DNA from 2 places in the Sporosarcina sp. AD_1 genome. Region 2 is predicted to be linked to the other one. Evidence: a T-box and tRNA genes for the amino acid it is inferred to sense, from the RefSeq annotation. Region 2 holds a T-box; the other holds one or more tRNA genes.
The links. The T-box of region 2 lies ahead of serS (serine--tRNA ligase). A T-box ahead of a tRNA ligase gene usually reads a tRNA of that ligase, here a tRNA-Ser.
Positions count from the first base shown of each region.

Region 1: it encodes a tRNA-Ser, which carries the amino acid that the T-box ahead of serS (serine--tRNA ligase) is inferred to sense. The anticodon was not compared.

Region 1 is NZ_JBPVIR010000001.1:287,775-291,194, forward strand. It holds gene recQ (DNA helicase RecQ) at 1-1,224, opposite strand, end outside; tRNA gene ACSW3C_RS01475 (tRNA-Ser) at 1,645-1,735, opposite strand; gene pssA (CDP-diacylglycerol--serine O-phosphatidyltransferase) at 2,294-2,827, opposite strand; gene ACSW3C_RS01485 (phosphatidylserine decarboxylase) at 2,883-3,420, shown strand, end outside.
Region 2 is NZ_JBPVIR010000017.1:6,136-9,555, reverse strand. It holds gene ACSW3C_RS19760 (deoxynucleoside kinase) at 1-23, opposite strand, end outside; gene tadA (tRNA adenosine(34) deaminase TadA) at 154-651, shown strand; gene serS (serine--tRNA ligase) at 670-1,944, opposite strand; T-box leader at 2,031-2,240, opposite strand; gene ACSW3C_RS19745 (NUDIX hydrolase) at 2,295-2,867, opposite strand; gene pdxS (pyridoxal 5'-phosphate synthase lyase subunit PdxS) at 3,003-3,420, opposite strand, start outside.

The DNA of each region.
Region 1 (3,420 bases), on a different contig from region 2:
ATCTACCGTCACGTCAAAACTTTCTCTTGTATCCGTGCAATTCGCACACCGTTTGCAGTCTGTTGCTTCCGTTTCTCCGAAATAAGAAATGATGAATTTCTGAAGGCACGATTCAGTATGGCAATAGTCCACCATCGATTGCAATTTCTCCAGTTCTGCGGGAATGCGGTTCATGTCCTGCGATTGATCAATCAGGAATCGCTGCGTCAGCACATCCTGGGAAGAAAAGAGCAGCGTACATTCACTGTCCAAGCCGTCACGGCCGGCACGGCCTGCCTCCTGATAATAGCTTTCCATGTTTTTCGGCATTTGATAGTGGATGACGTATCGGATATTTGACTTATCGATCCCCATTCCAAATGCATTCGTTGCTACCATAACTGTGGCTTCGTCCATCAGGAACCTGTCCTGCTCCTTTTGCCGTTCGATATCCGATAAGCCGGCATGATATTTCGCTACCTGACATCCCATCTTCGTTAATGTAGCGTGCAATTGGTCGACAGCTTTTCTAGTCGCGGCGTAAATAATGCCTGCTTCCCCGCTGTTCTTTCGGACATGGTCTTTCACATACGCCTCCCGGTCTTGGCCTTTAATGACGGAGAACGTCAAATTGCTCCGCTCAAAACCGGTCATCACCGTATTGCTATCGCCAATCCCTAGCTGTTTGCAAATATCCTCCCGAACAGCCGGAGTAGCGGTTGCTGTCAAAGCCAAAATGACAGGCTTCCTGTCGAATAACGGAATGATTCGGTTAATCATCCGATAACTCGGGCGGAAATCATGGCCCCACTGGGAAATACAATGCGCTTCATCGATTGCAATCATGGAAATATCCATTTTACCGATTTGCTCTATAAATGAAGGTGAATCAAATCGCTCAGGTGCAATATAAAGTAATTTGTATTTGCCTTCCAATGCGTTTTCCATCGTCCCGAAATATTCTTCTGATGATAACGTGCTATTAATAAAGGCAGCTGGGATGCCTAGCTGATGCAACGCATCCACTTGGTCCTTCATCAACGAAATGAGTGGTGAAATAACGAGGACCGTCCCTTCCATCACGAGGGCAGGCACTTGATAACAGATGGATTTCCCGCCCCCTGTCGGCATAACGCAAAGGGTATCTTCGCCATCAAGGACTTGTCGGATCACCTGCTCTTGTCCTGTCCGGAATGACGAGTAGCCGAAATAAGTTGTTAAAATGGATAACGCACGTTCGATCAGAACCACCTCCAATTGGATTACATGAAAAGAGAATCCGCTCAATTTCTATTTTAAGAAATTACACTTCCTACTCGACAACAACCGCCGAGAATCTCTAGCTCCCTTTGTCTTTCTGTTATTCTCAGCATACCAGAAGTTTGAAGCTAATAAAATAAAACAGCCGGTTATTTCCACAGCAACTTGAGGCAGTAAAATATCCTATCTGCTCAGTTGCCAAACGGCAGAACGAGACGGTTGATAACGATGCCGCTGTGAGAATCATCTTTTTCAGCGACACATACAATTTAACGCCAGAGACTGCATAGAATAAGAATAAACGAAAAACCGCCCTCTTTTAAGAGAGCGGCGTTAAGCAGATGAAATGACCCTGATTGTCAGGAAATCTCCCTTTGGTTCATCATCTGAGAAAATACATATGTATGGCGGAGACGAGAGGATTTGAACCCCCGCGACGCGTGAACGCCCTAGCTGATTTCGAGTCAGCCCCCTTCAGCCTCTTGGGTACGTCTCCATTTATGACATCCATCATTGTACTAAAAAGAAGGGACATTGTAAAGAATGATTCATCCAAAAATGAAACCTGCTAACTTCCATTACTCCACCTTGCTTCCCGCCATAGACCAAATATACATTGAATTGTTTTATGTTGAATTTCGACGTTGAAGAGTGGCATCCTGCAATCAAATCAAGCTCCCCAAATTCCCTTCCCTAAGTCTGATGCATCCACTCAACAGACCTTTAACTTCTAATTAATTTCCAGCAATTTCGTAGTACCAAGCACCTCAATAATCTCGCTCCAACGATTTTTCACTTTTGACGCAGATTCCCCATCATCTGTTCTGCTGGCACGAAATTTGTCATCAAACCCATTCAGGAAGTTCGCCCTTCCATGGCCACACTCTTGTCGAAGCTGTTTCCATCTTCCAGTAGTTTCCCATCTAATCAATACAAGACAATATTAACACGTATCCCTTGCATCATATGGGTATCTACAGCTCCGTGATACAAAAAAGGCCGGAAATACGCTTATCGCGTACAACCGACCCGCTGGATATTGAATCTGAAAGCATTAGACTTTTGCAATTCGGATATTACTTACCATTAAAGCACCAAGCACGAACATCAAGATGACAAAAAACTGTGGTCCCACATACGGGCTTAAAAAATAGCTTAGAGTCAATAAGACACCTGCCGCTGTAATCGGCACGCCATAAAAAGCTCCATCAAATTCTTTCACATTATAACGCGCAAGACGAACCGCACCTGTTATAATAAAAAAGATTGTTGCTGCAATGCCAACCCATAACATCATCGATAAATCAGTATGATAAATTAAAAGGGCCGGTGCCACGCCAAATGAAACCAAGTCGCTTAACGAATCCAACTCCTTGCCAAACTCTGACTCGGCCTGGAAGTGCCTAGCGACCATTCCGTCAAAACGGTCAAATATTGCCGCCAGGAAGATGAACACGAGGCTCATGTGACTCAAGTCCTTTGTAATGAGGATAATGGCGACAATTCCAAGCCCAAGGTTGGACAACGTAATGGCATTGGCCAATTGTGATTTCACTTTTGTATAATCTAAGTATCTGGATAAGAACATGTTTTTCCCCCCTATCAATTTCTAATATGAATATATAGCAACGGAGACGATTGAAATGAAAAGAACCTTATTTAAATATTTCGTAGAACTTACAGGACATCCAGTATCGTCCGCCCTTTTAAAATCCATATCCCAGTCCCCGCTAAGCAGGCCATTGATTAAACCTTTCGCCAAAGCTTATGGGATTAACGAATCAGAAGCCGAGTATGCCATCGAAACATACGGCAGCCTTCAAGCCTATTTCACACGCAACTTAAAACAAGGTGTTCGAAATACCGAACCAGCTCCCAATATTCTTGTTTCCCCGGTAGATGGCGTCCTAAGTGCAGCGGGAAAGTTGGAGAAGGAGCAGACTTTTATTATTAAGGGCTATTCCTACAGTATAAAGCAAATTCTGGGGGATGAAAAGATAGCAAAACGATATGAAAACGGTTACTATTGTATTTTTTATCTATCACCCAGTCATTACCATCACTTTCACTATCCAATCGATGGCAACTTAATTTCAAGATATGCACTGGGCACCGTTTCCTATCCTGTAAATGACCTGGGTCTGCGTTTGGGCGATCGGCCATTTGCAACTAATTACAGAT
Region 2 (3,420 bases):
ACCGTTATGAACGGTACTGACATGTCAAGCTCCCCTTCAACTCAATTTCTGCTCTTCATTTTACCATAGCGGCATTCGGAAACATAGCGTCTGCAAGCAAAATAGCGCGAGGCATTCCAATGATGATACACTAGGGACAAGGAGCGATAGAGGATGGAAACAAACAACGATCAAACGTACATGAATTTAGCCATAGAAGAAGCAAAAAAGGCGGAAGCCATTGGCGAAGTGCCGATTGGCGCCGTCATTGTAAAAGATGGAATCGTCATCGGACGCGCACATAACTTGAGGGAATCCACTCAAAACGCCGTGACCCACGCCGAACTGTCCGCCATTCAGGATGCGTGCGGCGAAGTCGGCAGCTGGCGGTTGGAGGAAACGACGTTATACGTCACACTGGAACCGTGCCCCATGTGTGCGGGCGCCATTTTACAGTCCAGAATCCCCCGGATCGTCTACGGAGCGCGTGATCCAAAAGCAGGCTGTGTCGATTCGTTATACCACTTGCTGAACGACAGCCGATTCAATCATGAATGTGAAGTGACAGAAGGTGTTCTGGCGGAAGAATGCGGGGCGCTGCTAACCAACTTCTTCCGAGGATTGCGCGAAAAGAAAAAGGCAGCAAAAAAGGCCATGCGCGAAGTCGAATGACTCGCATGGCCTTTTGTATTACTTAATGACTTCCACTCCACCCATGTAAGGACGAAGCACTTCCGGAACGATGACAGAGCCATCTTCCTGCTGATAATTCTCTAAGAGAGCGGCCACCGTACGTCCAACCGCAAGTCCGCTTCCGTTCAATGTATGAACGAATTCAGGCTTAGCACCTTGTTCTCGGCGGAAACGGATAGAAGCGCGTCGTGCTTGGAAATCTTCAAAGTTTGAACAAGAAGAAATCTCGCGGTACGTGCCTTGCGTCGGAATCCACACTTCGATGTCGTATTTCTTAGCCGCTGTGAATCCTAGATCCGCTGTGCACATTTTGAGTACACGGTACGGCAGGCCAAGAAGCTGAAGCACCTTTTCTGCATGGCCTGTTAATTTTTCCAACTCATCATAAGACTCTTCCGGTTTTACAAAGCGGACCAATTCCACTTTATTGAACTGATGCTGGCGAATCAAACCGCGCGTATCACGACCCGCTGATCCTGCTTCAGAACGGAAATTCGTGCTGTACGCAGTAAAAGCGATCGGCAGCTGCGCCCCGTCAATAATTTCATCCCGGTAGAAGTTAGTCACAGGCACTTCAGATGTCGGAATCAAGAAATAATCTTCCTCTTCAATTAAGAAAGCATCTTCCTCAAACTTCGGCAGCTGGCCTGTTCCCGTCAAACTTGTCCGGTTTACCATATATGGCGGCAGCATTTCCTCATAGCCATGTTCACTCACATGCAAATCAAGCATAAAGCTGATCAAAGCACGCTCAAGTCGTGCACCAAGACCGCGATAGAACACAAAACGGCTTCCTGTTACTTTTGCGGCACGTTCAAAATCAAGCAGATTCAATTCTGTCCCGATTTCCCAATGCGGCTTCGGCTCAAAACCGAATTCAGGAACCTCTCCCCACTTGCGGACTTCCACATTATCATCTTCACTGTCCCCGACAGGAACACTTTCATGCGGGATATTCGGAATACGCATCAAAACATAATTCAAATCTTCTTCCACTTGGTGAAGCTGTTCGTCCAACGCTTTGATTTCATCTCCGACTTCACGCATCCGTGCGATTACATCGTCGGCGTTCTCTTTGTTACGCTTCATTTCCGCCACTTTTTGCGAAACTTCATTCCGCTCCGCCTTCAGCACTTCTACTTTTGAAATCAATTCTCTCCGTTTTTCATCCAAACCGAGAAACTTATCAAGATCCGTTAAATCTTCTCCACGCTTTGTCAATTTTGCTTTCACTTCATCAAAATTGGCGCGCAATACTTTAATGTCCAGCATAACTGCTTCCTCCTTTTTCTGTTTTGACGATGGGAACCGAGCCCAGATTAGATTTTACGCAATAAAAAAAGCCCTCCATCCCCTATACAAGGGACGAGAACTACCCGCGTTGCCACCCAAATTGACCGGCCCAAGCCGATCCACTCTTTGGAATAACGGTCCAATCACCGGCATAGGCCTACTTCATTCAACCCAGCTACTCAGGGACGGATTCACAAGTGTCTTTACCGGCTTGCACCACCCGCCGGCTCTCTGGAAAAAACGGACTCGCTACTGCTTCCCATCATCGTCTTTGATTATGGAACTAAATGTACACTTACTTTACTACACCCTAAACCATTTGGCAAGACTTAGCCAAAATACGATGCAACCGCTTCTAAGTAACTTGTTTCATGTGGAACAAAATCACGTAATTCTATTGTTTCTAACAAGTCATTCTCAATATTTCTGACCTTAACCGTACGAACTGTCCTTCTGAAAAGTGCCTGTAAATCCGTAACAGAAACAGCGTGGATGCTTGCCACTTCTTCCTCTTGCAATGAAAAATCGGCGGGATTGAATGAGAAGCTATACAAAAAGACATTCGTGAATTCCCTGTCAATAAAACCAGGAAGTTCTATGACATCTCGCACAACGCCCATCCATTGCAGCTTTGCTTCATCTACCGGAATCCCGAGCTCTTCCTCCACCTCACGTAAACCATCCATTACTTTTTCATCTGCCAGCAAGTGACCTGCTGCCGTTATATCAAAAAGGCCAGGGAAGTCTTTCTTTGCAGCACTTCTCTTCTGAATCAAGACCTCTTCTCCATCTACTAGCCAGCAATGAAACGTTTCATGCCAAAGCCCTTTCGCATGGATGACATCCCTAGATTCCTCACATACATAGTTATACTGATCATCGTAGACTTTCAACTTCTCCATTAGTATGCCCCTGCCTTCCGTAAAAATTCTTCCTAGTCATGCGATGCTTTAGCGTCTGCCTTCTTAGAGCCTATCAAAATGAATGAAAGAAATCAAAACGGACAGGAAAAATCTCGGTTCCTGTCCACTCACTCATTATACGCCGCGTACGGCCATCAATTCACTTTCTGCCAGCTTTCCGATTTCCAGTCCTTTCATCGGCGTGCCGATATCCTTTGATAACTCGCCAATCAACGCATAGTTTCTGAAATCCTCTGTAGCCTGAACAATGGCACGTGCAAATTTTTCAGGGCTGTCAGACTTGAAGATGCCAGATCCAACGAATACGCCGTCAGCCCCAAGCTCCATCATGAGCGCCGCATCCGCCGGAGTCGCCACCCCACCAGCCGCGTAATTGACGACTGGGAGCCGTTTTGCCTCACGGATCGTCAGCAGCACTTCGTAAGGGGCACCCAAATCACGGGCTTCTACCATCAATTCATCATTGCTCATATGGATAATCTTGTTCACTTGCGCATTGACCATACGAAGATGACGGACCGCTTCCACGATA